4 regions of the Massilia sp. LMS1-1-1.1 genome follow, and region 2 is predicted to be linked to each of the others. Evidence: predicted binding sites of a transcription regulator. Region 2 holds the regulator's gene; each other region holds the start of a gene.

Region 1 (7,633 bases), on a different contig from region 2:
GGCCCCGACGCGCGAACTCGCCGCGCAGGTCGAGGAAAGCGTGCGCGCCTACAGCAAGTATACGAAATTGAACTCGGCCGTGATCTTCGGCGGCGTCGGCATCAACCCGCAAATCAAGCAGCTCAAGCATGGTGTCGACATCCTCGTCGCCACGCCGGGCCGTTTGCTGGACCACATGGGCCAGGGCACGGTTGACCTGTCGAAAGTGGAAATCCTGATCCTCGACGAAGCCGACCGCATGCTGGACATGGGTTTCATCCGCGACATCAAGAAAGTGCTGGCCGTACTGCCGCCAAAACGCCAGAACCTGCTGTTCTCGGCCACGTTCTCGGAAGAGATCAAGGCCCTGGCCGACGGTTTGCTGAACAAGCCAGCCATGATCGAAGTGGCGCGCCGCAATTCGACAGTGGAAGTGATCAAGCAAAAGATCCATCCGGTCGACCGCGACAAGAAGCACCCGATGCTGTCCTACCTGATCAAGTCGAACAACTGGACGCAAGTGCTGGTCTTTACGCGCACCAAGCATGGCGCCAATAAACTGGTCGAACAACTGGGCGCGGACGGCATCGGCGCCCTGGCCATCCACGGCAACAAGAGCCAGTCGGCGCGCACGCGCGCGCTGTCCGAGTTCAAGGATGGTACCCTGCAAGTGCTGGTCGCCACCGACATCGCCGCGCGCGGTATCGACATCGACCAGTTGCCGCACGTCGTCAACTACGACTTGCCGAACATTCCGGAAGACTATGTGCACCGTATCGGCCGCACGGGCCGTGCCGGCGCCAAGGGCGAAGCCGTGTCGCTGGTCTGCGTGGATGAGCACGAAATGTTGAAAGACATCGAAAAGCTGATCAAGCAAACCCTGCCGCGCGAAGTCATCCCGGGCTTCGAGCCCGACCTGAACGCCCGCGCCCAGCCTGTGCAATTGCGCAGCGGCACCGGTGGCCACCGCAACAACAGCCGAGCGCCAGCGGGCGCCGTCGTGCGCGTGAAAACCGGCGGCAGCGGCGCCAAGCCACGCAGCGCCGGCCCATCGGGCGGCGGTGGCGGCGGCAACCGTTCGGGCAATGCGCCGCGTTCGGCAGCTAATCACCGCTCCGGCGGCCGCGGCCGCTAAAACGCAGCCTTAAAGCTACTGCGCGGGGCGCTATTGCGTTTGCGTTGCTCGCCGTACTCCTGTACGGCTGCGCTACTCGACGCAATATCACTCCCGCTCGCTACGCTTTCAGGCGGCGTTTGTCTTTATCAAAAGACGATAAAAACCGTTCCAGAACTCGTTTCTGGAACGGTTTTTTCATGCCCGCCACCAATTGCCGATTTGGGCTAGGATAGTGTCCATTGCCCTCACCTGCGTGCCGCCATGCCGAACTTCGCTGCCAACCTCAGCATGATGTTTACCGAACTGCCCTTCCTTGACCGCTTTGCCGCCGCCAGGGAAGCGGGCTTCGATGCCGTCGAATTCCTGTTTCCCTATGCCGTCGAGGCGCGGCAGATTGCCATGCTGCTGGAGCGCCACCATCTGCAGCTGGCCCTCTTCAACTTCCCGCCCGGCGACTGGGAACGCGGCGAGCGGGGCATTGCCTGCGACCCGCGCCGGGGCGAGGAATTCCGCAGCAACGTGCAGCTGGCGCTTAACTATGCGCTGGCGCTCGGGGCGAAACAGCTGCACTGCATGTCCGGCATCGTGCCGCCCGGCATGAGCCTGGAGCGGGCGCGGCAAAGCCTGATCGGCAACCTGCAATTTGCCGCCGACGCCTGCCGTCCGCATAGCATCAATGTGCTGATCGAGCCGATCAACCACCACGACATGCCCGGTTACTTTCTGAACCATAGCCAGCAGGCGGCCGACATCATCGCCGACTGCCAGCGCAGCAATATCTTCCTGCAGTACGACATTTATCACATGCAGCGCATGGAGGGTGAGCTGAGCAACACCATCCGCGCCATGCTGCCCCTGATCCGCCACATCCAGATCGCCGACACGCCGGGCCGCCACGAACCGGGTACAGGCGAAATCAATTACCGCCACGTGTTCAAGCTGCTGGACCAGGTCGGCTACGCAGGCTGGGTCGGCTGCGAATACCGTCCCGCCAGCGACACCGTTGCCGGACTGGGCTGGCGCGAGCAATTGACGGGCGCCTGATCGCAGCCTGCTTGCGCCCGCACAAGGCGGGTAGCGCATGCCGGCACGACAATACCTTTCCATACAGTATTTCCTGTCGAGAGGTGACGTGTTTGCCCTGCCCGCCCGCCATCGCCGCGCCCTTTATCTTTGCATCCACCTCTGCCTGGCTGCCGTGCTGTGCGGCTGCGCCGCCGCGCGCCCCGAGCTGGCGCAAGTGCGCGCCCTGGCGGCCGGCACCGATGCCTTGACCGCTTTCAGCGAACTGTCGCAGCGCCACGTCGACAGCTACCAGCGCGCCCGCCCCTATCTGTCGCCGGCCGAAGACGCGCGCGAACGCCTGCTCGATGCGCAGCGCCGCGCCGCGCAGGCGGACGCCGCACGCCTGGCGCAAGCCGTGCGCCTGTACCTGCAGGCGCTGGGCCGACTGGCCGATGCCGACGCGTATGACGTGCGGCCGGAACTGGCCGGCGCCGGCGCCGCCATCCGCGCCTGGCCGGACAGCGGCATCGACGACCGCCATGTCAGCGCCTATACCCAGTTGCTGCAGCAACTGTCGCGCCTGAGCAGCGCGGCCAGCCAGCAGGCGCACCTGGCGCAAGTGCTGCACGATGGCGACGCGCCGCTGCAAGCCTTGCTGGCCGCGCTCGACAGCTTGCTGGCGCTGTACGACAAAAGCGGCGACAACGAGCGCGACATGGTGCTCGGCCTGCTCGACGTGGAAATCGCGTATGCGGACACGCCGCAGCAGCGCCTGCTGGCCGTGCTGGCGAAAAACATGCAGCAAAACAAAACCGAGGAATACCGCCTGGCTGGCTTGCGCCATACCCTGGCGCGCCGGCAACTGGCGGCACTGGGGCGCGAACACGCCCAGCTCGCCGCCGCCCTCACCACCACCACGGAGGCACAATGGACGGATCGGTAGGCAGGAGCAGCAACAGCGAACGCCGCGAAGCGGCTCTCAGCAGCGCCATGCGCGTCGAGCAATTGGCCGACAGTCTGTCGCAGGCGGCCGTCACCCTGCACGGCGCCGTCATGCGCGCCATCCGCAAGCGCGCCAGCCAGGGCGCCGACGGCATCAGCCACAGCCAGGCGCAAGCCGTCTTCGCCCTGGAAGTGGCCTTGCGCCAGCAAGCCAACCAGCTGTATGCCGATGCCGCCGGGCACACGGTGGCAGGGCTGGAGACGGCGCAGCGCCAGCTCAGCGGCCTGCTCGACACGGTGCGCCTGCGCATCGCCCGCAACGACGACGTACGGCACTGGATCAGCCTGGCGACGAGCTTGTTGCACCTGGGCAGCGCCGTGCTCGCCGGCAATCCGGAGCGCATCCTCAGCACACTGGGCAAGGTGCGTGAGCGCCTGCAAGAGATGGCCCCGGAGTGATTGAAATCGGCCGGTGAGCGCCTATACTGGGACCTCCCCCGCGTGGCAATCGTGCCTGCGGGAAGATGACCAGAGGAGACCAAGATGCGTATCGAACCGTATTTGCAATTCAGTGGAAACTGCGCGCAAGCGCTCGAATACTACCGCCAGCACCTGCATGGCACCGACCTATGTCTGATGCCATTCCGGGGCACCCCGGGCCAGGAGCAAGTCAAGGAAGACTGGTATGACAAGATCATGCACGGCTCCGTGCAGCTGGGCCCCACCATGCTGATGGGCTCGGATGGCGGCTGCACCGAGGATGGCGCCAAGGGCATGCACGGCAGCTCGATCTGCCTGACCGTCGATACGCCGGAAGAGGCGGAACGGGCCTTCGACGCGCTGGCGCGTGACGGCACTATCCAGATGCCCATGGAAGAAACGTTCTGGGCCAAGCGCTTCGGCATGCTGAAAGACCAGTTCGGCGTTGCCTGGATGGTCAACTGCCTGAAAGAGCCAGCATAGAACGGCCACTGCCAGCCTGCGCCGCGTCAAACGCGGCGCGGGTGGTAGCGCAAGCAGAGCCGCCAATCTTGGACTACCATGATGGAAGTAACCTCTACCGGGTGATGGCCATGAATGGATTGCCGCAAGACCAGTTGCAGCGCCTGCAGGGCGTGCTGGAGCAACGCAAGCTGGCGTTGCTGGAACAGATCGAGAACGAAGCGGCCGAAGCGGACGCGCGCGCCTCCTTGCTCAATGAAATCGAAGCCTCGCCGGCCGACAACGCCAGCGTGCGCACCTTGAACGCCCTCGTCAGCGAAGCGGCCGAACACAAGCTGGCGCAGCTGGCCATCATCAAGCACGCGCTGGCCAAGTTTGCCGATGGCAGCTACGGCCTGTGCGACAACTGCGGCGAAGCCATCGGCCTGTCGCGCCTGAACGCCCGCCCGGAAGCACGGCTGTGCATCGATTGCCAGACGCGGCTGGAAAAAGCCCGGCGCCCAATACCATGACGGCAGCATGACTGCGCAACAACAAAGGGCAAGGCATCGCTGCCCTGCCCTTGTTTTCCAGCGTAACTGCCATTGCCTGCCGTCCTCCGCCAGCGTCTGCGCGCCGGCTGGGTGGACGGGTCTCCTCTACTGCCATTGCCTCTGTGCAAGCTGTACGCTTGCTTAACTCATATGCTGTCCGCCATTGATGGCGATGTTCGCGCCCGTGACAAACGCGGCCTCGTCCGACGCCAGGTAAGCGACCAGGGCCGCCACTTCGTCCGGCTCGCCCAGGCGGCCCAGGGGAATTTGCGGCAGGATCTTCGTTTCCAGTATCTCGGCCGGCACCGCCGTCACCATCTGCGTGCGCAGGTAGCCGGGCGAGACCGTATTGACGGTGATGCCATGGCGCGCCACTTCCAGCGCCAGCGCCTTGCTGAAACCATGCACGCCCGCCTTGGCGGCTGCGTAGTTGCACTGGCCAAACGCGCCCTTCTGGGCATTGACGGACGAGATATTGATGATGCGGCCCCATTTATGTTCGAGCATCGGCTCGAGCACCTGCTTGCTCATGTTGAACAGGCTGTCGAGATTGGTGCGCATGACCTCGGACCAGTGCGGCAATTCCATCTTGCGCATGCTCTGGTCGCGCGTGATGCCGGCGTTGTTGACCAGCACGTCGATGCGGCCGAATTGCGCCAGCACGCTGGCCACGGCCTCGCTGCAGGCAGCGAAATCCGTCACGTCGATGGCCAGCGGATGGAAATAATACTGCTGCGCCTGCTGCTCGTCGAGCCAGCTTGCCACCCGCGCATTGTCCGGCGTATGCGCGGCCACGACGGCAAAGCCCGCCCCATGCAGGCGGCGGCACAAGGCCGTGCCCAGGCCGCCCATGCCGCCCGTGACCAGCGCTACCTTTTGTTCCTTCATGACTGTCTCTCCCCGCTTGTTATGGTTGTTCTGCGTGGCATCAAGTGTAGGAGCAGTTTTTATTGCCAGCCTTGCGCCAGATCAATTGCTCAGCCTGATGCAGTCGTGCGCGGCCGGCACCCCGGACTGTGCCAGAATGGCCGCTACTGCACAGCGAGAGGACAGGCCATGACGTACAAGACCGTATTGCTCCACATCGACGACAGCGCCGGGCGCGCCGCCCGCATCGAAGCGGCGGCCAGCATCGCCCAAGCTTGCGGCGGCCACCTGACGGGCGTGGCGCTGACGGGCGTGTCGCGCCTGCTGTACCAGAACCAGCCCGACCTCGATGCCGACCCGAACCTGAGTTTGCATCTGAACTTCCTGCGCGACCGGGCCACGCGCGCCCTCGACGGTTTTGAAGCGCAGGTGCGCGCGGCCGGCGTCGCCTCGTTCGAACAGCGCGTGCTCGACGACGAGGCGGCGGGCGGCATCAGCCTGCTGGCCCGCTATGCGGACCTGGTCGTCATCAGCCAATACAATGCCAAGGATAAATCGCCGTCCGTGATGCGCGACTTTCCCGCCTATGTGCTGCTGCATTCGGGCCGTCCCGTGCTGATCGTGCCGTATGCGCCGCCGCTGCCCCTGCTGGCGCCGCCTGCGGCCGCGCGCAATGTACTCATTTCCTGGAACGCCAGCAAGGAAGCGAGCCGCGCCGTGAGCGCCGCCCTGCCCCTGCTGCAGCGCGCCGGCCAAGTCCACGTGGCCATCTTCGACGCCCAAGTGCATGCCGCCGAGCACGGCGAACAGCCAGGCGCGGAACTGACGCAATACCTGGCGCGCCACGGCGTGGAAGCGCGGCTGCATCTGCTCGATGGCGGTGGCGTGCGGCGCGGCGATATCGGCGAAGCGCTGCTGTCGCAGGCGGCCGACCTGTCGGCCGACTTGCTGGTGATGGGGGCGTATGGCCATTCGCGCCTGCGCGAAACCATCCTCGGTGGCGTCACGCGCACGATTCTGCAAAGCATGACGATCCCCGTGCTGATGGCGCACTAGGGCGTATTGAAAGCGGCGGGCTAGCCGCCCTGCCAGGGCTGGCTGCGGATCTTCGCCACCTGGCGCTGCGCCAGCCACTGCCACAGTTGCAGCGCGTCGTCCTGCGGCAGGGCCGACATGTGGCGCGGACTGGCCAGGGCGATTTCGCAATCGCGGTCCGACCATTCCTCGAAAGTGACTTCGCCTCCGCTAGCGACCTCGACCTGATACATCAAGCCATCGTCGTAACCAAAACGCAACAGGACGGCGGCCGGGCTGCCATCCTGCGCCACGGCGCCGCCGCGGTAAACCTCGGCCAGCGCATCGGCCAGCTGTGCCGGCGAGGGCGCGCAGATGTCGCGCCCATCGGCCCGTGTCAGAATGAACCATGCCTGTGTCATGACGCGACCTCCTATTCATACCCGTTAGCATGCGAGGCAAGTACTACAGGCAGTCACCTTGGTCCAGTGTCACTTCGGGCGCGCGGAAACTATCCCTGTCGGCATTGTTTACCAATAATTACGAATACTAACAAGGATCATACCTAAATTTCATGCGGCGCGGAATTTATGCCTGTTGCGCCACCGATGCCCTGGTTCACGCCACCAGCACGGGCATGCTGAGCGGGTCGAAATCCAGCCAGTCGCCATTGGCGATCGTGCCTTCCGCTTCCTCGATATGCTCGGCGCCGAGCCGGTGCAAGGTCTCGAGCGCCCGTTCGCGCTCCTCAAGGCCGCTCAGCGCCACGGCGATCAGCATGCCCGGATGGCGTGGCTGGCGGCGGTTTTCGCCATTTTCCTCGGCCTCGCCCGCGTCCTTCATTTTATTGAAACTGTAGAGCGAGCCCACGTGGGCACCCACGAGCGCTCCCACCACCGGGCCCAGCGGCCCCGTCGCCAGCGTGGTGGCCGCGCCGATGCCCGCACCGACGGCGGCCCCGACAGCCACGCCTTCGGCAACGCCCTCCGGCGTCTCCTTGGCACCGGGCGAGATATCGCGGTCGCCGCCAAGCGCGTGCAGATCATGCTGGCCCGGCTGGTTGACAAAGAAGGCGCTGATGCGGCTGTCGGGAAAGCCCGCCTGATTCAGGGCCGCGCGCGCGGCGTCGATCTGCTCCTGCAACTGAAAATGACCTGCGATGATGCGTGACATGGTACGGCCCTCCTGGTCGGCTGCTGGCGCACCGTGCGCCGCTACGATAGGGTGCGCCGGA
Region 2 (7,633 bases):
ACCTGGGTATCGAACTTGGCGGCAGCGTGACGGCGATGTTTAAAGCATCTAGTGTGATCCTCGGTGTACCGGCGTAAACGGCGGCGCTGAGCAAAGTTCCGGGGTCAGACCCGGCGGGTCTGACCCCAGCTTTACGTTGCAGGCCTAATCCTTCAACCGCGACAACCAATCCGCCGCCGCCGCCAGCGCCAGTTCCAGCTCCTGCGCCGTGTGCGCCAGCAGGCCTGGGACTTCGTCCAGGCGGCCAGCGTCGATCGCTTCCTCGGTGGCGAACGCGGCGCGGATCAGGCGTTTCGTGCCCAGGGTGCCCACGGAGCCGCGCACGCTGTGCAGGATGCGCGCCACGTCGCTGTGGCGGCCTGCCTGCAAGGCCGTTTCCGCGTCGCGCACGGGCGTCATGCCCTTGTTCAGCGCGTCTTCGACCATGCGCCGCAGCACGCCGCGCCCCTTCGCGTCGCGTCCCATCACGCGCATCAGCGGCGCCATGGAAAACACTTCCTCATCGGCGACGCGCACCGGCTCGGCCGTCTGCACTTGCGGGCGCTTGGGCAGGTGGCGCAGGATGACTTCCATCATCTCTTCCACCACGACGGGCTTGGCGATGAAGTCGCTGATGCCGGCCGTCATGCAGCGCTCGCGCTCGGACGCCAGCACGCCGGCCGTCATGGCGATCACGGGCAGGCTCAGGCGCAGTTCCGTGCGGATGATGTGGGTGGCGCTGAAACCGTCCATGACGGGCATCTGCATGTCCATCAGCACGATGTCGTAGCGCAGCGCTTCCGTGCGCAGCCGTTCCACGGCTTGCAAGCCATCGCCCACCACGTCGAGGGTGGCGCCCATGTGTTCGAGGATGCCGCGCGCCACGGCCTGGTTCAAATGATTGTCTTCCACCAGCAGGAAATGCACGCCGGCCAGTTCCGTGCCCAGCGGCTGGTGCAGGATGCGCTGCTCGCCGCCGTCGTTCTTCGTGATCAGCGCCTGATGCAGAGCATCGAACAGGCTCGATCCCGTGATCGGCTTCATCAGCACGACGTCGGCCTCGGCCGCGCTGGAGATTTCCTCGAGGTGGTTGCGGGCGAAGGCGTTGACCATCACCACGATGGGCTGGCGCTGGCCGCTGGCCGCCTGGCGGATGGCCTTGGCCGTGGCCAGGCCGTCCATGACGGGCATGTGCCAGTCGGCCAGCACCACGTCGTACGGCTGCTGCTGCGCCAGGCGCTCGCGGTACAGTTCGATGGCGGCAAAGCCGGAATCGACTTCATCGGCCAGCCAGCCCCACGCCTCGATCAGCTTGACGATCAGTTCGCGCGTGGTGCGGTTATCGTCGGCCACCAGCAGGCGCAGCTGGCCCAGCGCTGGCGTGCGCCGCGTTTCGGCCGGCTGCGCCAGCATCTCGAACGGCACGCTGAACCAGAAGCGGCTGCCCTTGCCTTCGCTGCTGGCGACGGCGATGTCGCCGCCCATCATGTGGATCAGCTGCTTGCTGATGGCCAGGCCCAGGCCCGTGCCGCCGAAGCGCCGCGTGATGCTCTGGTCGCCCTGTGAAAACGCGGCAAACAGCTGCTGTTGCTGCAGTTCCGTCATGCCGATGCCCGTGTCGCGCACTTCGAAGCGCAGCCAGGCGCGGCCGCTCTCGCTCTTGCTCTCGGCCAGGCTGACGGCCACCACCACTTCGCCGCTCTCCGTGAACTTGATGGCGTTGCCGGCCAGGTTGACGAGGATTTGCTGCAGGCGCTGGGCGTCGCCCACGAGGCGCCGCGGCACGTCGGGCTCGACGGCGATGGCCAGTTCCAGCTCCTTTTCGCCCGCATTCATCGTCATCGTCGTGGCCAGGGTATTCATGACTTCGTCGAGGTCAAATTCGACGGGCGACAGTTCCATGCGGCGCGCCTCGATCTTCGAATAGTCGAGCACGTCGTTGAGAATGCCCAGCAGCGACTGGCCCGCCACGCGCACCATGGTCAGATACTTGCGCTGTTCCGTGTCGAGCTTGGTATTACCCAGCAAATACACCATGCCCAGCACGGCATTGAGGGGCGTGCGGATTTCATGGCTCATGTTGGCCACGAAATCGCTCTTCGCGCGGTTGGCCGCCTCGGCCCGGTCGCGTTCCTGCTCCAGTTCCGCCGCGCGCGATTCGAGTTCCTGCTGCAGGCGGTCGCGCTCGCTCATCAGGCCGTTGAACGCTTCCGTCAGTTCGCCGATCTCGTCGCGCTGCTGCACCGGCACGGGGGTGAAACGGCTGCCGCTGGTGCGCAGGGCCAGCAGGGTGTTGCGCAGGCGCACCAGCGGCGATAGCAGGCGCACGGTGACCCAGCCCAGCACGGCGGCGGCCAGCAGCGAAGCGAGGATGCTCCACAGCACCAGCCGGTACAGCACGCCATCGAACGGTTCGAAGGCATCCGCGACGGGCAGCGAGGTGGCCAGCAGCCAGTTCACCGATTTCAGGCGCTTGAAGCTGTTGACGGCCTTGATGCCGCGGCTGTTCGTGCTGACCATGCTGCCTTCGCCATCTTCCTTCAGCAGCTGGGTCGTCGTCAGGTTGGCGCTCGGCTGGCGCGGCTGCAGCAAACGGCTGGTATCGGGATGCAGCACGTAGCGCGGCACGGCGCCGCGCGTGAGGATGAAGTAATAGCCGCTCTTGCCGATCTTTTCCGAGCGCAGACGCCCCAGCAGGTTGTCCTTGTACAGGCGCAGCACGCCGATCACCACGCCGGCCACCTGGCCATCGGCGGCCAGCACGGGCGCCACCATCTGCACGATGGGCATGCCGCTCGATTTGCCGAGCATCGGTTCGGTGATCATGGGCTGGCGCGTGCGCAGCACGGTCTGGAAATACTCGCGCTCGGCAACGTTGATGCCCGTGCGTCCCGCCACTTCCGGCATGTCGGCCACGACGGCGCCCTGCGCGTCGAGCACCAGCACGTCGTCGAACAGCACCAGCATCGAGCGGCGCGAATAGTATTCGCGCAATTGGGCCGGCTGGGCCATCAGTTCCGGCGGCTGCTGCCTGGCCGTCAGGGTGACGATCTGCAGCAGCATGCCCAGCTTGTCGTCGAGCTCGGCAGCGGTGCGGCTGATCAGGGATGACTGCTGGCTCAGCAGTACTCGGGTGAAGTCGTCGCGCATGTGCTGCACCTGTATCATGGTGACCAGCGCGATCATGGCGATCGAGGTCAGGCTGGTGGCCAGCGCGACTTTTGCTTTGATGCCGAGAGGCTTCATGATTTCCTTTTCAGTACCGGGCGGCACAGGCGGCAGATAATGCTGTCAGGAATTTTCCTATCAATACCCCAGCTTGGCAAGCGCCGCCGCACAAAAGCCCCTACCCGCATGGGCTTTTGACGATGTTGCCATATAATTAAAGTCGGAACGTCGTTTATTCAGCGAAATTGCGGTGAAATTGGCACACGGCAACCCGGTATGCAGTAAACTTGTTGTTGCATTTTCTAAAAGGTACCGACATGACTGAAGCGCTAATCACTCCAACCTTGCCCACAGTGAACGTGGAAGCGTTGCGTGCGCGATGCTCGACCTGCAGCATGCATCAATTGTGTCTGCCGATGGGCCTCGATATGGGCGACATGGACAGGCTGGACCAGATCATCGGCCGCCGCCGCAAGATCGTGCGCGGCGCCTCGCTGTTCCGCATCGGCGACTCGTTCCAGAACCTGTACGCGATCCGCCTGGGGCACTTCAAGACCTACCAGATCAATCCGGGCGGCGAGGAGCAGGTGACGGGTTTCCAGATGGCCGGCGAACTGCTGGGCATGGACGCCATCAGCGCCGACCGCCACCACTGTAATGCGGTGGCGCTGGAAGACAGCGAAGTGTGTGAAATCCCGTTTTCCAGCCTGGAACAATTGCTGGGCAATATGCCGACTCTGCTGCGGCATTTCCACCGCATGATGAGCCAGGAAATCACGCGCGAGCAAAGCGTGATGCTGTTGCTGGGCAATATGCAGGCGACGCAGCGCTTTGCCGCCTTCATCGTCAACCTGGCGTCGCGCTATGAGGCGCGCGGCTATTCGAGCAGCAAATTCCAGCTGCGCATGTCGCGCGAGGAAATCGGCAACTACCTGGGCCTGACCATCGAGAGCGTCAGCCGTTTATTGTCGAAATTCAAGAAGGAAGGCTGGCTGCGCGTGTCGAACCGCGAGATCGAGATCTTGCAGCCTGCTAAGCTGAAAGCCATTACGGCAGGCACGGACGTCTGCAAATAAGCTTTATAGCTCTTCATCCGCATGCAGCGCGATGCTGCGCTGCACGGGCCAGGTCCAGATGCCGGACAGGCGCCACTCGCGCTTGTCGTTTTCCACCAGCACTTGCCAGCGGCTGCGCTCGAGCATCGGCAGGGGCACCGAGAAATTTCCGGCCGCATCGGGCTGCACCAGCAGCTTGATATCCTTTTCCGGCAGGGTCGCATGCGCCAGGTGCAGCTGCAGCGGTCCCTGATAAGCCTTGCCGAAGCTGTGCACGGAACCGGTCAGGCGCGCTTGCGCCACGTCGTACGACAGGCTCGTATCCATGGCCAGGTCGCTGGCGATCGTGTCGCGCTTCAAATCCTGATTGATCGCCTTGCCCTGCTTGTAATAATCGCCCACCACCAGCGCATCGGGTTGCGTAAACGCGATATAGCCCATGAAGCTGCCGACGACCACGGACAGGCCGGGACCGATCATCAGCAGCCATGGCCAGCGGTGCTTGTACCACGGTGCAACGGGAGGCTGCAGTTTCAGACTGTCGGACATTTTGTTCTCCTTGGGGTCAGACCCTTTGGGTCTGACCCCAGCTTTTGCTTCTGGGTTGAAAATACAGTAAACCTACCGCATATTGAATGCTACCCCTACGGCGAAATACCGGGGTCGGACCCAGAGGGTCCGACCCCGAATCAACATTACCGCGGCACGATGAAGACCGCGCTTTCACGCACATGCAGCGACGGGTCGTCCAGCGATTGCAATTCGATCGCAATCTTGTTCGACCCCTTCTCGCCCACGCCGTGCGGCACGCGCAGGCGGATCGGCCAGCCCAGCGTTTCCGTCGGCTGCAAGGTCACTTCTTCGCGCGTCAGCAAGGTCAGGCCCGGCAAGCCGGAAGCGCTGATTTTAAAGTGCTGGCTTTGCTCGGACGTGTTCATGATCTGCAGGCGGTAGACGTTTTCGATCATGCCGTCTTCCACTTCGCGTCCCATCGAACCGCGGTCGCGGATCACGTCCATTTTCAGGGGCGTGCGCAGGGCCAGCGAGGTACATACGGCGATGATGATCAGGGCCAGGATGGAAGTGTAGATCAAGACGCGCGGGCGCATGGCGCGCTGGCGTATCTGCTTCGAATTGAAGTTGTTTTCCATCGCATGGTCGGTGCTGTAGCGTATCAGGCCACGCGGCCGCTCGACCTTGTCCATCACGCTGTTGCAGGCATCGACACAGGCGGCGCAGCCGATGCATTCATACTGCAGGCCGTTGCGGATATCGATGCCGGTCGGACACACCTGCACGCACAGGGTGCAGTCGATGCAATCGCCCAGCTTGTCGTTGTGGCCGGCCTTCTTGCTCATGGCGCCGCGTGGTTCGCCGCGCTTGGCATCGTAGGTGATGATCAGGGTGTCCTGGTCGAACATGGCGCTCTGGAAGCGCGCATAGGGGCACATGTATTTGCACACCTGCTCGCGCAGCCAGCCCGCGTTGCCGTAGGTTGCCAGGCTGTAGAACAAGACCCAGAACCATTCCCAGGGACCGAAATTCAAGGTGACCACCGATTGCGCCAGTTCCTTGATCGGCGTGAAGTAGCCGACAAAGGTAAAGCCCGTCCACAGGGCGATGGCGCCCCACACCACGTGCTTGGCCGTCTTCTTGAACGCCTTGCGCACGGACGGGCCCTGCTTGTCGAGGGCCATGCGCGCGCTGCGCGTGCCCTCGATGCGGCGTTCGACCCACAGGAAAATTTCCGTGTATACCGTTTGCGGGCAAGAGAACCCGCACCACACCCGTCCGGCAATGGCCGTGACGAGGAACAACAAATACGCACAGATGATCAGCAGGGCCGCCAGATAGATGAAATCCTGGGGCCACAGCACGACGCCGAAAATGTAGAACTTGCGCGTGGTCAAGTCGAACAGCAGGGCTTGCCTGCCATTCCAGGTCAACCACGGCAAGCCGTAGAACGCGAGCTGGGTAAGCCATACGCATACCCATCGCCAGGTAGCGTAGCGTCCTTTGGCCTCGCGAGGGTAGATCTGCTCGCGGGCCGCATACATCTTGATGACTTGAGGTTCCATTACATCATTTCACGGGCGTCTGAGGATTCGACAGGCTCCAGACATACGCCGACAGCACGTGTACCTTGGATTCGCCGAGGAAATCGCTGAAGGCCGGCATGGTGTTGCTGCGTCCCTTGCGTACGGTTTCCATGATGGTATCGGCGCTGCCGCCGTACAGCCAGACCTTGTCCGTCAGATTCGGCGCACCGAGCATCTGGTTACCCTTCGCATCGGCGCCGTGACAGGCCATGCAGGCGCCAAACTTGGCCTTGCCCAGCACGGACTTGACGGGATCCGAGGTGGAACCGGACAGGCTCAGCACATAATGGGCCACGTTCTCGACATCTTTTTCGGAGCCGAGGGCGGCGCCCATCGGAGGCATCTGACCATTGCGGCCGTGCAGGATGGTGGTCTTGATGATGTCGGGTTCACCGCCATACAGCCAGTCCTTGTCCGTCAGGTTGGGGAAGCCCTTGTTGCCGCGCGCATCCGAACCGTGGCATTGCGCGCAGTAGGTCAGGAACAGGCGCTGGCCGATGGCTTGCGCCTGCGGGTCGGCGGCCACCGTCTTCAAGTCCTGGCTCAGGTACTTGTTGAACAGGGGACCGTAGTCGGCTTCCGCCTTCTTCAGCTCTTCCTCGTACTGGCCCGTCGATTTCCAGCCCAGGCTGCCGGCATAGTTGCCCAGGCCCGGATACAGGAACAGGTAGGCCAGCGCGAAGACGATGGTGATGTAGAACAGCCACATCCACCAGCGCGGCATCGGCGTATTGAGTTCCTTCAAGTCCTCGTCCCAGACGTGGCCCGTGGTGCCGTCGGCGGGGGCGCCGGCGACCACTTTCACTTTCGACTGCGAGTACAGCAGCACGCCGCAGCCGATGATGCCCAGCAGGGACAGCACGATGATGTAGATATTCCAGAAGCCATTGGTAAAGTCAGCCATGGTTATGCTCCTTCGCCAGGTTCATCTCGGCCTCGGCCGGATAGTCGAGCGCTTCGTCGGCGAACGGCAGGCGTGCCGCCGCGTCGAAGTCGCTGTTGCTGCGGCTGAACGTCCACCACAGGATGCCCACGAACGTCGTAAAGGAAACCACCGTCATGACGCTGCTGGCGCTGTCAAACAGGTTTTCGATTGCCATGCTAATTCCTTGTTTTGATTAATGTACCGAGGCCTTGCAGATAGGCGACCAGGGCGTCTTCTTCCGTCTTGTCCTGCAGCTGCGCGGGGCCGGCGGCGATTTCTTCCTCGCTGTACGGCTGGCCCAGGCGTTTCAGGGCGCGCATCTTCGGCACGATCTCGTCAGGCACCAGCTTGGTCTTCGCCAGCCAGGGGTAGGACGGCATGTTCGACTCGGGCACCACGTCGCGCGG
Region 3 (7,633 bases), 760 kb from region 2:
CCCGCCCCCGGCGTGACGCCGACCTTGATTTCCGGCTGGCCGAATTTGGCGCTGTCGGCGGCGATCAGGAAATCGCACATCATGGCCAGTTCGCAGCCGCCACCGAGCGCATAGCCGGCCACAGCGCCCACCACCGGTTTGCGCACGCGCAAGATATGCTCCCAGTTGCGGCTGATGTAGCCCTGGGCATAGGTATCCGGGTAGGTGTAATCGGCCATGGCGGCGATATCGGCGCCGGCGGCAAATGCTTTTTCGCTGCCCGTGAGGACGATGCAGCCGATACTCTCGTCGGCATCGAACTTCAGCAAGGCGTCGCCCAGCTCATTCATCATGTTCTCATTCAAGGCATTGAGCGCCTTGGGGCGGTTCAGGCGGATGACCGCCACTTTGTCCTGGATATCGATGATCAGGTCTTCGTATTGCATGGTGTCTCCTCTCGATGAACGGTGCAACGATTGTAGCGGCTAACGGCAGCGGCGCGGCAGGTGCGCTGCTATTATTGTGAGCCCGATCTTTTTTATCGAGCAGCATATTTTCTCCTCCCTCTTCCAGTATTGCGCCCACTACCTGCGCGGCGACGGCAGCGCCGCCAGCGTCAACTTCCGCCGCCTGTGGTTCAGCAACGGCCTCAATTGCTTCGGCGCCCAGATCACCTCGCTGGCCCTGCCCCTGTGCGCGGTGCTCTTGCTGCATGCGACGCCGGAACAGATGGGCGTGCTGGTTGCGCTGCAGGCGCTGCCGTTCGCCCTCTTCGGCTTGCCCGTCGGCGTGCTGCTGGACCGGCGCAGCAAGCACCCGATCATGCTGTTCAGCGAAAGCATGTCGGGCCTGGCCCTGGCCAGCGTCGCCGTGGCTTACTGGTGCGGCGTGCTGTCGATGCCATGGTTATATATAGTGGGCTTCATCATCGGCACGGGCTTCGTCGTCGGTGGCGGCGCCGAACAGGTGTTTCTGACTTTCCTCGTGGGCCGCGATGGCTTGATCGATGCGCAGTCGAAATTTGCCGCCACCGAATCGGCTTCGCGCCTGATCGGTCCCGGCCTGGCCGGCGTGCTGGTGCAAGTGCTGTCGGCGCCCGTCGCCATCCTGTGCACGGCGTGCGGCTATCTGATTTCGGTTTGCAATTTGCGCGCCATGAGCGTGCGCGACCCGCGCCCTGCTCCATCCGACAAGCACGCCTTGCGCGACATCGCCGACGGCTTGCTGTTCGTCTGGCGCGAACCGCTGCTGCGCGCGCTGGCCTGGGGCGCCGGCATCTGGCACTTCCTGTTTTACGCCAGCATGGCCTTGACGGTGCTGTTCGCCACACGCGACCTGGGCATGAGTCCGGGCGTGCTGGGCATGACGCAGATGCTCGGCGGCGCCGGCGTCCTGCTCAGCGCCTTCATCGTCAAGCCCTTGACGAAGCGCTATGGCGCCGGCCGCACCATCCTGATCGGCCTGGCATCGACCTCGCTCTGTTTTGCCCTGACGCCCACGATACCCGCCGCGCTGTTCGGCAGCGCGGCCGCCAGCGCCGTGGCGTATGCCATCTTGATGTTCTTTTTCGATTGCGGCGTGATGCTGTTCTTTATTCCCTACCTGGGCTTGCGCCAGAAAGTCACACCCGACCCCATGCTGGGTCGCATGACGTCGACCATGCGCTTCCTGACGGTGGCCACGGCGCCGCTGGGTGCGCTGGCCGCCGGCTGGATAGCGGAACATTTTGGCGTGCGCAATGGCCTGGCCTGCATCGCGGCCGGCAGCATCGTGTTGACGGTGGCCATGGTGTGGGGCACGCCGCTGCGTAGCGTGCGCACCTGAAGCGGTGAACGGGAATACACTGGCAAAAGATTGCCTTGGCGACACTATTCACGCCAAAGCCTGTGAGGTTTGATTTATATCAAGGTTTTAATTGATGTAAATCCATAAGCTGTCTTACATCACTTGAGGAGCACGCTATGTTTAACACCATCTTATTTCCCACCGACGGCTCGCCGCTGTCCGACAAAGCCGCCGAGACCGCCCTCGCCTTCGCCCAATTGAACAAGGCCAAACTGGTCGCCATCAGCGTGGTGCAGCCGTTTCCGTTCTCGCCGATGGCGGACGGCGGCATCGTGCTCGACGCCAGCCTGTATGAACAGCAGATGCAGGAAGCGTCCCAACGCGCCATCGACAAGATCGGCGAAGCGGCGCGCGCCGCCGGCGTACCTTTCGAAGGCGTGGTCGCCGTGTCGCCAAGCCCGCACGATGAAATCGTCAATGCAGCGCAAACCTACCATTGCGACATCATCCTGATGGCCTCGCATGGCCGCAAGGGCTTGAACAAGCTGTTCGTGGGCAGCGAAACGCAAAAAGTGCTGGCGCATACCCACTTGCCAGTGATGGTCTTGCGCTAAGCGACACCACGAACTGCCCGGCGACGCTTTCCCTAGCGCGCCGGCGCCTGCTTCGGCAACAACACCCACACGGCGCCGCTCTGCTTCATGCGGCCCGCATTCTCGGCCGCTTCCGCGCCAAAACCAAAGAAGTAATCAACACGGATAGGCCCGCGAATGGCGCCGCCCGTATCCTGCGCCATCACCAGGCGCTGCATGGGAATCTCGCTATTGGCTTGCGTGGTGGACAGGAACACGGGCGCGCCCAGCGGCAAGAAGCGCGAATCGATGGCCACCGAGCGCTGCGGCGTCAATGGCACGCCCAGCGCCCCCTTCGGCCCCACTTTCGGATCGGGCAGGCGCTCTTCCTTGAAGAAGACATAGCTGGGATTGGCGTTGAACAATTCATCCTTGCGCGTGGGGTGGCCGGCGATCCACGCCTTGATGCCCTGCGCGGAGGCCTGGCTCAGGGTCAGCTCGCCCTTGTCGACCAGGTAGCGGCCGATCGATTTATACGGATGACCATTCTGGTCCGCGTACGCCACGCGCACGGTTTCCTGCGTATCGGTCAGCTGCACGCGGCCGGAGCCCTGCACCTGCAGGAAGAAGGCTTCGACTTCATCATCCACCCACAGCAATTCCTTGCCCGTGACGGACGTGGCGCGCTCGATGTCGGCGCGGGTCGCATACGGGATCACTTTCTTGCCGACCAGCTTGCCCCGCAAGCGCATGTTCTTCAATTCCGGATACACGCCGGACAAATCCACCGAGACGAGGTCGTCGGGCACCTTGTACAGCGGTGTCTGGTATGGACCGCCCCGCTTGCGCGCGCCGTGCAGCAGCGGCTCGTAGTAGCCGGTCACCAAGCCGGTACTGGCGCCATCGGCGGTGATGACTTGATTCGGCACAAAGAACGTCTCGAAGAACAGGCGGATGGCCTTGTCGCTGTCGGCATTGACCTGGCGCGCGATGGTGCACGATTCCTTCCAGTCCGGACGTTTCACAAGCACGCCGCACGAAGCCATGAAGGCGGGCCAGGCGGCGCGCATGTCGTCGCGGGCCCAGCCAGGCAAGGCGGAAAATTTGGCGGGCACGAAGGTGGGCGCCGCCACATCCGCGGCGTCCTTGGCGTCGGCCGGCTTGGCCGGAACTGGCCTGACGACGGTCGGCGCGATGGGCGGCGCCTTGCCGCTGGCAGCGGGCGGCGCGGGCGGCGTGGTACAGGCGGACAGCGCAAGCGCGACGGCGCCGACTGAAACGGGTAGACTACCGCGTGTCAACAGACGGCGGGTAAATACTAAGCTGCGGGTAAATAACATAGGGGTGCGTATGTGGATCTTGATGATAGAGGCGCTGATGGCGTTCTTCTTGCTGGCATTTATAGTCTGGTGGACCATGTATTCGGGTAAAAAACCCGTCCCACCGGCGCGCAAGCAGCTCGGCGAAGAACAGGACAGCACCGAAAAACTGAAGTAAGGGGCGCAAGCCCCCCGGCGTTGCGTCAATGCAGGGTGCGTGGCACCGACAGCACGAACTCGGGAATCGGCGCTTCAAACTGATGGCCATCTTCGGCCACGCAGAAATACTCGCCGTGCATCGAGCCTTGCGGCGTGCCCAGCATGGTGCCGCTCGTGTATTCGAACTGTTCGCCCGGCTGCAGCAGCGGCTGGTGGCCGACGGCGCCCAGGCCGCGCACCTCTTCCACCTTGTTGTTCGCATCCGTGATGACCCAGTGGCGCGAAATCAGTTGCGCGCCAGCCGTGCCCGTGTTGACGACGCGAATCGTGTAGCTGAACACGTGCCGCCCCTGGTCCGGTGCCGATTGCTCGGGCAGGTATTGCGTCTTGACCGTTACCGTAAATTCATAAGTCGCCATCGTCATTCCTATTCAGACATTGCAGTCATTATGGCGGCGCGTGTGCCGCATAGGCCACGGCGCGCCGTGTATTCTGTGTTTCATCGTGCTTCAATGAGGCATGGCAGCGGCGTCAAGCGTAAAATAGCGCATCTTCGCATTTTCTATCCTTTGGCTACTCCACCATGACTACATTCCGTATCGCTCCCAGCATCCTGTCCGCCGACTTTGCCCGCCTGGGCGAGGAAGTGCGCAACGTCGTTACCGCCGGCGCCGACATCATCCACTTCGACGTGATGGATAACCATTATGTGCCGAACCTGACCATCGGCCCGCTGGTGTGCGAAGCGATCCGCCCGCACGTGCAAGTGCCCATCGACGTGCACCTGATGGTCAAGCCTGTCGATCGCATTATCCCGGATTTCGCCAAGGCTGGCGCGAACATCATCACCTTTCACCCGGAAGCGTCGGATCACGTCGACCGTTCCTTGCAGCTGATCCGCGACAATGGCTGCAAATCGGGCCTGGTATTCAACCCGGGCACGCCGCTGCACTACCTGGAACACGTGATGGACAAGATCGACATCATCCTGATCATGTCCGTCAATCCAGGCTTCGGCGGCCAGTCCTTCATCCCGCAGGCGCTGAAGAAAATCGCCGAAGCGCGCCGCATGATCGACGAATCGGGCCGTGACATCATGCTGGAAGTCGATGGCGGCATCAAGATCAACAACATCGCCGCTGCCGCCGCTGCCGGCGCCGACACCTTTGTCGCCGGCTCGGCCATCTTCGGCAAGCCAGACTACAAAGCCGTCATCGACGCCATGCGCGCCGAGCTGGCAGCCGTCAAGGGCGCCTGATGCAAGCGGGCACGGTGAAAGACCACGTACTGGCCGGCGTGCGCGCCGCCATCATCGACCTCGATGGCACGATGCTCGACACCGTGCCCGATTTTCATGTCGCCATCAACGGCATGCGCGCGGAACTGGACCTGGCACCCATCAGCGCCGACGCCATCAAACTGATGGTGGGCAAGGGCTCGGAAAACCTGATCCGCACCGTGCTGGCGCTCGACTTCGATGCGGCCGGCGTGGAACAGCGTTTCGAGCAGGCGATGGACGGCTACCAGCGCCACTACCTGGCCATCAACGGCCAGTTCAGCACCCTGTATCCGGACGTGGAAGCGGGACTGGCGGCGATGAAGGCGGCGGGCTTGCGCCTGGCCTGCGTCACCAACAAGCCGATCGCCTTCGCCCTGCCCCTGCTGAAGCAGAAAAATCTCGACCAATATTTCGAGATCGTCTACGGCGGCGATTCGCTGCCGAGGAAGAAGCCGGACCCGATGCCGCTGCTGCAAGTGTGCGCGGATTTCGACCTGGCGCCCGCCAAAGTGGTGGCCATCGGCGACTCCTCGAATGACGCGCAAGCGGCCAGGGCTGCGGCTTGCCCCGTACTGACGGTACCGTATGGCTACAATCACGGACACTCTATACACGATACCGATTCCGATGGTATAGTAAAGACACTGCTCGAAGCAGCCCGTTTTATTAGCATGCAAAACTAACCGGCATACTGACCAAACCCACCACCATATCGTGAACACGTTTCTCATCAAAAAACACAATGTCACCCAAACCGGCTCGATTGAGGCCTGGCTTTGGCGACGCTGGCAATCCTGGCAGGCTTAAGGGCCGAGCCGTTACGATTGCTGCCGGCTGCACCCGTATAGTTTGCGCACATTGCGCATGTTGCGTGCCCCGGCAAGTTTTTTGATAACCCACCGCAGGGTTTGTGCACCATGCACACGCATACCCTGACGGCATGGAGAGAAACATGACCGAACTCGAATTCAAATCGCTGGCCCAGCAAGGCTACAACCGCATCCCCCTGATCGCGGAAGCGTTCGCCGACCTGGAAACACCGCTCACCCTGTACCTGAAACTGGCACAGGCCCAGCAAGGCGGCAAGAACACCTTTTTGCTTGAATCCGTCGTCGGCGGCGAACGCTTCGGCCGCTATTCCTTCATCGGCTTGCCCGCCACGACCGTGTTGCGCAGCCATGGCAAGCGCACCGAAATCGTCAAGAACGGCGTCGTGATCGAAGAGCACGAAGGCAATCCGCTCGACTTCATCGAACAGTACCAGTCGCGCTTCAAGGTCGCCCTGCGCCCCGGCATGCCGCGCTTCTGCGGCGGCCTGGCCGGCTACTTCGGCTACGACACCGTGCGCCACATCGAGAAAAAACTGGCCGGCGGCGCGCCGAAAGATGACTTGAAGCTGCCCGACATCCAGCTGATGGTGACGGAAGAACTGGCCGTCATCGACAACCTGTCCGGCAAGCTCTACCTGATCGTCTACGCCGATACGACACAGCCCGAGTCGTTTTCGAAAGCGCAGCAGCGCCTGAAGGATTTGCGCATGATGCTGCGCCGCGGTGTCGATGCGCCCGTCACCAGCGCTTCCGTGCGCACGGAAACCATCCGCGACTTTTCCAAGGAAGACTATCTGAAGGCCGTCGCCAAGGCGCATGAATACGTGATGGCGGGCGACCTGATGCAGGTGCAGATCGGCCAGCGCATCCGCAAACCGTATGTCGACTCGCCGCTGACTTTGTACCGCGCCTTGCGTTCGCTCAACCCATCGCCGTATATGTACTTCTATAATTTCGGCGACATGCAGATCATCGGCGCCTCGCCCGAGATTTTGGTGCGCAACGAGAACACGGCCGGTGGCGGCAAGAAAGTCACCCTGCGCCCCATCGCTGGCACCCGTCCGCGCGGCGCCACGCCGGAGAGCGACGCCGCGCTGTCAGCCGAGCTGCTGGCCGATCCGAAAGAAATCGCCGAGCACGTGATGCTGATCGACCTGGCGCGCAACGACATCGGCCGCATTGCGGAGACGGGCAGCGTGCACGTCACCGACCGCATGGTCATCGAAAAATACTCGCACGTGCAGCACATCGTCTCGAACGTGGAAGGCACCTTGAAGAAAGGCTTGTCGAACCTCGACGTACTGCGCGCGACCTTCCCCGCCGGCACCCTGACGGGCGCGCCGAAAGTGCGCGCCATGGAAGTGATCGACGAACTGGAAATCACCAAGCGCGGCATCTACGGCGGCGCCTGCGGCTACCTGTCGTTTGGCGGCGAAATGGACGTGGCGATCGCCATCCGCACGGGCGTGGTCAAGGACGGCATGTTGTACGTGCAGGCCGCGGCCGGCATCGTGGCCGACTCCATTCCCGAAATGGAATGGCAGGAAACGGAAAACAAGGCGCGCGCCGTACTGCGCGCCGCCGAACAAGTGCAAGATGGCCTGGATGGAGGGTTTTAAGATGCTGCTCATGATCGACAACTACGACTCCTTCACCTACAACATCGTGCAGTATTTCGGCGAGCTGGGCGAAGACGTGCGGGTCTACCGC
Region 4 (7,633 bases), on a different contig from region 2:
AAGAAGGGCGCCATCCACTGCGCCATGCGCAGGGTGACGAGGCCCGGCACGGCCGCCGCCTGGGCCGCGCCGCAGGTCCAGCGCTTCAGGGTCGACGGCGGCGTCCATTGCGCTTCCGGCGTGGCCAGCGCGGGCGCCTCATTGAGCACGGCGGCGATCTTGCCGATCTGGCGGTTCTGGTAAATGTCGCGCACCGTCATGTGGGCGTAGGCCGGATCGGCGCGCAGGGCAGATGCCAGGCGCGCGGCCAGGAAGGAGTGGCCACCGAGGTCGCTGAAAAAGTCCAGCTGGCGCAAGATCGCCTGGCCCGGGAACAGCTTGGCCAGCGCCGCGAACAGGGCCGCTTCGGCCGGCGTTTCCGGCACGTCTGACTCTCCCGCTTCGCCCGGCGGCGGCGCGGACAGCGGCATGGCCTTCAGCGCCTTCCTGTCGATCTTGCCCGAGGTCAGGCGCGGCATCAGCGGCAGCAATTCAAAACGGCCCGGCACCATGTAGGGCGGCAGGCGCAGGTTCAATGCCGCGCGCAGGGTTTTCGCGGCCAGGGCGTCGGCGGGCGCCTCGTCGCTGCCGACGATGTAGGCCACCAGCTGGTCGATGCCGTCATCCTTGCGCAGCAAGACGGCCACCGTGCCCACGCCAGTTTGCTGCGCCAGCACGGCTTCGATCTCGCCCAGCTCCACGCGGAAGCCGCGGATTTTCACCTGGTCGTCGGCGCGGCCCAGGCACAGCACCTGGCCATCAAGATCGATGCGGGCCAGGTCGCCCGTACGGTACAGGCGCGCATCGTCGGGGCCCGTGCTCCAGGGATTGGGCAGGAATTTTTCCACCGTCAGGTCGGGTCGGCCCAGGTAGCCCTCGGCCAGGCCCGGGCCGATGATGCACAGCTCACCCGTCTCGCCGCGCGCCAGTAAAGTCAAGGGACGGTTTTCTCCCGGCTCGGCCACCTGCAGCACCAGCAAGCCGTAGTTGGGCAGCGGCGTGCCGATGGTCACCGGCTCGCCGGGCCGCAGGCGCGCCAGGCTGCACGAGACGGTCGCCTCCGTGGGACCATAGGTGTTGAACATGGCGCGGCCCGGGCGCGACCAGCGCTCGACGAGCGATTCCGGGCACATTTCGCCGCCCAGGTTGATCAGGCGCAGGCTCGGCACTTCTTCCGCGAACAGGGCCAGCAAGGTCGGCACGGCGTGCAGAACGGTGACCTTGTTGTCGGCCAGCGCGCACGGCAAGGCTTCCGGGTCGCCCGACATCTCCTTGGGCCCCAGCCACAGGGTGGCGCCCACCAGGTAGGCGATCCAGATTTCCTCGAACGACATGTCGAAGGCGACGGAAAAGCCCTGGTAGACGGTGTCGGCTTGCGTCACTTTCAGCACGGCGTTTTCGCTGCGCAGGAAGTGGCAGATGCTGCGCTGGTTAATCAATATGCCTTTGGGTTTGCCCGTGGAGCCGGATGTGTAGATCACGTAGGCCGGGTGTTCGGGCAGCACGGCGCCGCGCGCGGGCAGCACTTCTCCCGGTGCGGCGGGGGCCAGCAGGCTTTCCGCCGTCCACACGGGACGTTTGACGCCGGCGTCAAACAGGCGCGGCGCGAACTGCGCGCAGCTGACGACACCAAAGCCATTCGCATCATCGAGGCACACCTGCAGGCGCTCGACGGGCGTATCTTCATCGACGGGCAGCCAGGCGGCGCCCGCCTTGGCGATGGCTGCCTGCATCAGCAGCAGATGGGCGCCGCGCGGCAGCCACAGGCCCACGATGTCGCCGGGCTTGACGCCGGCCGCCACCAGGCGCGCTGCGGCCAGGCTGGCTTGCGCATCGAGCTGCGCATACGTGATGCGGCGTTCGCCATCGATCAGGGCAATTTGCTCGGGACAGCGGCGGGCCGTCGCTTCCAGCAGGTCGGCCAGTACTTCCTCGCGCAGCAGATCCGGTCGCGGCGGGCCGTACAGGATGTCGGCGTGGGTGGAAGGGATGCCTGGACTGACTGCGGTGAAATCGTTCATGGATGACGCTTATCTGTAATGCGGAGTGAGGAATCTGATGGGCTGCGCATGGCGCGCGGCACAGTTGATACATTACAGTACGCAAGACATTTCAGCGTTGCAGAACGGGGAATTTTGTGAAGCTTTGAGCAATTTTTGGGCCGCAGAATCAACTGCCATGATTACGGAATGTAAATCGCGGAAACATGGCGCCGATTTGCGCCAAAGTCGTCGCCGCCGGATAGCCGTGCAGGGGGCGGCCGGACAGCGCCGCGTCCGCGCAGCCTTCGGCGCGGAACTGCTGCAGCACGTAGTTGTCGACGCCTTTCGCGGCCAGGGTGCTGGCCAGGGCCAGCAACTGCTCGTCCGGCAGCAGGTCGGGGTGGGTGGTGGTACGGCATTCGTAGGCCACGCCGCTGGCGAGGATGGCATCGAGGCAGGCGCGCGCCGGGTCGCCGCTGCCGGCCACGCGGGTCACATGACGATAGTCGGCGAACGGCGCCTTGATGTCGAAGCCGACCCAGTCGACCAGGGGCAGCACTTCCCGCAGGCGCTGCGGATAGATGCAGGCCGTGTGCAGGCCGATGCCGAAGCCCAGCGCCCTGACGTCCTGCATGGCGCGCGCCAGCGCCGGATCCATGCACGCCTCGCCGCCGCTGAAGACGACGGCGTCGACCAGGCCCGTTCTGCGGCGCAGCCAGGTCAGTACGTCCTGCCACGGCATGGCGCCTTCCGGCGTGCGCGCCTGCAAGTGCGGATTGTGGCAATAGCCGCAGCGCCAGGGGCAGCCCTGCACGAACACCACGGCCGCCAGCTTGCCCGGGTAGTCTGTGGCGGAAAAGGGCGTCAGGCCGCCCACTTTCAGTTCAAGCGCCATGGCAGGCGGGCTGGCCCACGCGGGCGCTCGCTTCCGTAAAATACTGGCGCTCGTGGAACTCTCCCTGTTTGCCGATGTTGAACGAGGCGACGGGGCGGTGATAGCCCATTACGCGCGTCCAGATTTCGCAGCGCTGGCGTTCCGTGTCGAGCAGGGTGATGGCGGGAGTGAAGTCGGGACGTGCGTTCATGGCGTTTCCTTGAGTGGGTGAGCGAGATCGGACTGCTTGCGGGCGATCAGTTCCGCGTCGCAGGTGGGACAGAATTCATGTTTGCCGGCCAGGTAGCCGTGGCGCGGGCAGATGGAAAACGTGGGCGTGACAGTGATGTAGGGCAGCGAAAAGCGGCTCAGCGCGCGTTTCACCAATTCGCGGCAGGCGTTGGCGTCGGACAGCGCTTCCGTCATGTACAGGTGCAGCACCGTGCCGCCCGTGTACTTGCGCTGCAGCGCGTCCTGCAATTCCAGCGCTTCGAACGGGTCGTCCGTATGGCCGACAGGCAGCTGCGACGAATTCGTGTAATACGGATTGTCGACCGTGCCCGCCTGCAGGATGGCGGGATAGCGCTTGCGGTCTTCGCGGGCGAAGCGGTAGGTCGTGCCTTCGGCCGGTGTCGCTTCCAGGTTGTACATATGGCCCGTCTCTTCCTGGAATTGCACCATGCGGGCGCGCACGTGGTCGAGCAGGCGCACGGCCAGCGCATGGCCTTCCGGCGCCGTGATGTCGTAAGCGTCGCCGCTGAAGTTGCGGATCATCTCGTTGATGCCGTTCACGCCCAGGGTGGAAAAGTGATTGCGCAGGGTGCCCAGATAGCGTTTCGTGTATGGGAACAGGCCTTGCTGCATCAGTTCCTCGATGGTGCGGCGCTTGATTTCCAGGCTGGTCTTGCCCAGTTCCAGCAGGCGGTCCAGGTCCGCCATCAGCGCTGGCTCGTCGCCGCGCCACAAGTGGCCCAGGCGCGCGCAGTTGATGGTGACCACGCCCAGGGAACCCGTCTGCTCGGCGGAACCGAACAGGCCATTGCCCCGTTTGAGCAGTTCGCGCAAGTCCAGCTGCAAGCGGCAGCACATGGAACGTATCATGTTCGGCTTGAGTTCCGAATTGATGAAATTCTGGAAGTAGGGCAGGCCGTAGCGGGCCGTCATCTCGAACAGGCGTTCCGCGTTGTCGCTGTGCCAGTCGAAATCCTCGGTGATGTTATAGGTGGGGATGGGGAAGGTGAAGACCCGGCCCTTGGCGTCGCCCGCCATCATGATCTCGATATAGGCGCGGTTGATCATGTCCATTTCCGCCTGCAGCTCGCCATAGCTGAAGGCCATCTCCTGGCCTGCGATGACGGGAATCTGCTCGCGCAAGTCGTCCGGGCAGACCCAGTCGAAGGTGAGGTTGGTGAACGGCGTCTGCGTGCCCCAGCGCGATGGCACGTTGAGGTTGAAGATCAGCTCCTGCATGTACTGGCGCACGTCTTCGTAGCGCAGGCTGTCCTTGCGGATGTAGGGCGCCATGTAGGTGTCGAAGGAGCTGAACGCCTGCGCGCCGGCCCACTCGTTTTGCAGGGTGCCGAGGAAATTGACGATCTGGCCGATGGCGCTCGACATGTGTTTCGGCGGGCCCGATTCGATCTTGCCCGGCACGCCATTCAAGCCTTCGTGCAGCAGGGTGCGCAGCGACCAGCCGGCGCAATAGCCGGCCAGCATGTCGAGGTCGTGGATGTGCAGCGCCGCTTCGCGGTGCGCCGCGCCCACTTCCGGCGGATACACCTGGTCCAGCCAGTAGTTGGCGATGACCTTGCCCGACACGTTGAGTATCAGGCCGCCCAGCGAGTAGCCCTGGTTGGCGTTGGCGTTGACACGCCAGTCGCGCCGGTCCAGGTATTCATTGATGGACGCGGCGACGTCGACCTGGCCGCGTGTGGGGGAAACTGCATTTTTCGTCATGAAACCTCCAATAAACACAACATGCGGTGTTTTTATGGAGATTAATCACTAAATATAGTGGCGTCAAAGGGCGCGTGCAGTTGCGTGATGAATCCTTGATGCAGGTGAAGAAAGCGCGTCAGCGGCTTTTTTTTGCGCGGCCCAGGCGCGGGATGAAGCAGCTCAGGCCAAAGTACATGGCGCCGCAGACGGCGATGCTGACGACGGAGGCGGGCAGCACGTGCGCCCAGATTTCCCGCGCCGAGAAGGTGCTCCAGCTGGCCACGCGCGCGTCGAACGTGACGTAGTTCGCCAGCAGCCAGTAGACGGCCAGCAGGCCCGTGCAGATGGCGGCCTGGCGCAGCACGGGCATGGCGCGGCGGGCGAAGACGGCTTGCAGGAACAGCAGCAGCACGCCGGCCCAGACGCCCAGCGCCTCGGGCGAGAGCACGGAGAGCGTTTCTTCGACATAGCCGTCGGCGGGCGAAGCCCACTGTATTTGCAGCACGGTGAGGAACAGGGTGAGCAGGAATAGCAGCAGCGGTTTGCGGGGCATGGCGGGCAATCGGTGAGGAAGAAAAGTGGGGCATTTTACAGCCAGGTCAAGCAAGTTGAACGCGCGCCAGCCATGCATGCATTCCTTCACCTGCGTCAAGGACTGGGCGGTAAGGGCGGGGCTATAGTCTGCACCCTGAGCCGCTACAGGACTGTGAACACCATGATGCTTGAATCAACCACCGCCACCCGCGTGGCCGGACCGCTGGAACTGGTCTGCCCCGCCGGCAGCCTGCCTGCCTTGAAAGCGGCCGTCGACAATGGCGCCGACACCGTGTACCTCGGTTTTCGCGACGCCACCAATGCGCGCAATTTCGCCGGCCTCAATTTCGACGAGAAGGCCATCGCCGAGGGCGTGCGCTATGCCCACCAATATGGACGCAAGGTGCTGCTGGCGCTGAATACCTATCCGCAGCCGCACAACTGGGCCGTGTGGCGCAGCGCCATCGACCGCGCCGCGCAGGCCGGCATCGACGCCATGATCGTGGCCGATCCGGGCCTGATGGCGTATGCAAGCGAACACCACCCGCAACTGCGTTTGCACCTGTCCGTGCAGGGCTCGGCCACCAACTATGAAGCGATCAATTTTTACCATGAACACTTCGGCATCGCCCGCGCCGTGCTGCCGCGCGTGCTGTCGATGGCGCAGGTGGAGCAACTGATCGCCAAGACGGAAGTCGAGATCGAAGTCTTCGGCTTCGGCAGCCTGTGCGTGATGGTCGAAGGGCGCTGCGCGCTGTCGTCATATGCGACGGGCGAGGCGCCGAACACGCACGGCGTGTGCTCGCCGGCGAAATCCGTGCGCTGGCTGGAAACGCCGAACGGCCTCGAATCGCGCCTGAACGGCGTGCTGATCGACCGCTATGCGCCAGGCGAAAACGCCAGCTATCCGACCCTGTGCAAGGGACGTTTCGAAGTCAACGACGAAGAGTATTACGCGATCGAGGAGCCGGCCAGCCTGAACACGCTGGCGCTGCTGCCGCAGCTGATCGCCATGGGCGTGCGCGCGGTGAAGATCGAAGGACGCCAGCGCAGCCCCGCCTACGTGGCGCAGGTCACGCGCGTGTGGCGCGAAGCGATCGACGCCTGCCGCGAAGGCAATGCGCGCTACGCCGTCAAACCGGCCTGGATGGCGTCCATGGACAAGCTGGCCGAGGGCCAGCAGCACACATTAGGTGCCTACCACCGCTCCTGGAAATAGCAAAACCTGCTGCGCGTCACGGGGCGCGGCCTGCGATGCTCGCTGTGCTCTGGCACAGCTGCGTTTCTCGGCCTCGCCGCAGGCCGCTCGCTACAGTTTTGTCAACTTTAAAAATACTGGAAAAGGCATGTTAAAACTCTCTTTGGGCCCCTTGCTCTACTACTGGCCGCGCGCCACCGTTTTCGAGTTTTACCAGCAGATCGCGACCACGGCCGTCGATATCGTCTACCTGGGCGAAACCGTCTGCTCGCGCCGGCACGAGGTGCGCCTGGCCGACTGGCTCGATATCGCCGACATGCTGGCCGCCGCCGGCAAGGAAGTGGTGCTGTCGACGCAGGCGCTGATCGAGGCGGGCGCGGAACTGGCGACCCTGCGCCGCATCACGGGCAATGGCCGCTACGGCGTCGAGGCCAACGACATGGGCGCCGTGCACTGCATGGAAAAGGGCACGTCCTTCGTCGCCGGCCCCCATCTGAACCTGTTCAATGGCCCCAGCTTGCAACTGCTGGCGCGCCTGGGCGCGCGGCGCTGGGTAATGCCGCTGGAAATGGGACAGACGGCGCTGGCCGAGATGCAGCGCCAGAAACCGGAAGGGCTGGAGACGGAGGTATTTGCCTACGGCCGCATGCCGCTGGCGTTTTCCGCGCGTTGCTTCACGGCGCGCAACCGCAACCTGCCGAAGGACGATTGCGGCTACAGCTGCCTGGAAGAGCCGGACGGCCTGCTGCTGCGCACGCGCGATGAAGTGCCGTTCCTCGTGTTGAATGGCACGCAGACGCAGTCGGCACTCGTCTACAACCTGGTGCGCGAACTCGACGCCATGCGCGACATGGGCGTGTCCGTGGCGCGCATCAGCCCGCAAGCCATGCATACGGAACAAGTCATCGCCATCTTCGACCGCGCCCGCCGCGGCCAGGTCAGCGGCATCGGCGCCCAGGCCCAGCTGGCGGCTTGCCAGCCGGCCGGCGCTTGCGACGGCTACTGGCACGGCCAGCCCGGCATGGAACAGCACCAGCACGCCGCCCATTGAACGCATCGAAAGGAAGCACATGCAAGACCAACTGGAAAGATTGCCCGTCCCCGCCAAACCCGGCACGAGCAAGCCCG

What was found. Region 2 encodes FNR, which switches genes on or off when oxygen is low (the NO sensors DNR and NnrR bind a similar motif). Its sites were predicted from a motif close to TTGATNNNNATCAA; they were not measured.
Region 1: a site for FNR is predicted at 5,478-5,491, ahead of MRBLMS1_RS10550 (universal stress protein). Genes of this name have one in related genera too.
Region 3: a site for FNR is predicted at 1,873-1,886, ahead of MRBLMS1_RS15005 (universal stress protein). Genes of this name have one in related genera too.
Region 4: a site for FNR is predicted at 5,412-5,425, ahead of ubiU (ubiquinone anaerobic biosynthesis protein UbiU). Genes of this name have one in related genera too.

The regions. Positions count from the first base shown of each region.
Region 1 is NZ_JBFPNG010000012.1:124,535-132,167, reverse strand. Features, by position in the region: gene MRBLMS1_RS10585 (DEAD/DEAH box helicase) at 1-1,114, shown strand, start outside; gene otnI (2-oxo-tetronate isomerase) at 1,358-2,140, shown strand; gene MRBLMS1_RS10575 (hypothetical protein) at 2,178-3,044, shown strand; gene MRBLMS1_RS10570 (hypothetical protein) at 3,029-3,502, shown strand; gene MRBLMS1_RS10565 (VOC family protein) at 3,587-4,006, shown strand; gene MRBLMS1_RS10560 (TraR/DksA family transcriptional regulator) at 4,117-4,497, shown strand; gene phbB (acetoacetyl-CoA reductase) at 4,660-5,406, opposite strand; gene MRBLMS1_RS10550 (universal stress protein) at 5,575-6,441, shown strand; gene MRBLMS1_RS10545 (hypothetical protein) at 6,462-6,821, opposite strand; gene MRBLMS1_RS10540 (glycine zipper domain-containing protein) at 7,018-7,572, opposite strand.
Region 2 is NZ_JBFPNG010000023.1:763,070-770,702, forward strand. Features, by position in the region: gene MRBLMS1_RS18460 (TOBE domain-containing protein) at 1-77, shown strand, start outside; gene MRBLMS1_RS18465 (response regulator) at 145-3,225, opposite strand; gene fnr (fumarate/nitrate reduction transcriptional regulator Fnr) at 3,465-4,223, shown strand; gene MRBLMS1_RS18475 (FixH family protein) at 4,227-4,751, opposite strand; gene ccoG (cytochrome c oxidase accessory protein CcoG) at 4,898-6,280, opposite strand; gene ccoP (cytochrome-c oxidase, cbb3-type subunit III) at 6,285-7,205, opposite strand; gene MRBLMS1_RS18490 (cbb3-type cytochrome oxidase subunit 3) at 7,198-7,401, opposite strand; gene ccoO (cytochrome-c oxidase, cbb3-type subunit II) at 7,403-7,633, opposite strand, start outside.
Region 3 is NZ_JBFPNG010000023.1:838-8,470, forward strand. Features, by position in the region: gene MRBLMS1_RS14995 (enoyl-CoA hydratase) at 1-425, opposite strand, end outside; gene MRBLMS1_RS15000 (MFS transporter) at 502-1,803, shown strand; gene MRBLMS1_RS15005 (universal stress protein) at 1,941-2,378, shown strand; gene mltA (murein transglycosylase A) at 2,411-3,637, opposite strand; gene MRBLMS1_RS15015 (hypothetical protein) at 3,687-3,833, shown strand; gene apaG (Co2+/Mg2+ efflux protein ApaG) at 3,859-4,233, opposite strand; gene rpe (ribulose-phosphate 3-epimerase) at 4,398-5,072, shown strand; gene MRBLMS1_RS15030 (phosphoglycolate phosphatase) at 5,072-5,776, shown strand; gene trpE (anthranilate synthase component I) at 6,046-7,542, shown strand; gene MRBLMS1_RS15040 (aminodeoxychorismate/anthranilate synthase component II) at 7,544-7,633, shown strand, end outside.
Region 4 is NZ_JBFPNG010000012.1:497,793-505,425, forward strand. Features, by position in the region: gene MRBLMS1_RS12190 (Pls/PosA family non-ribosomal peptide synthetase) at 1-2,000, opposite strand, end outside; gene MRBLMS1_RS12195 (anaerobic ribonucleoside-triphosphate reductase activating protein) at 2,149-2,856, opposite strand; gene nrdD (anaerobic ribonucleoside-triphosphate reductase) at 2,846-3,046, opposite strand; gene MRBLMS1_RS12205 (ribonucleoside triphosphate reductase) at 3,043-4,791, opposite strand; gene MRBLMS1_RS12210 (hypothetical protein) at 4,910-5,326, opposite strand; gene ubiU (ubiquinone anaerobic biosynthesis protein UbiU) at 5,489-6,526, shown strand; gene ubiV (ubiquinone anaerobic biosynthesis protein UbiV) at 6,654-7,556, shown strand; gene ubiT (ubiquinone anaerobic biosynthesis accessory factor UbiT) at 7,576-7,633, shown strand, end outside.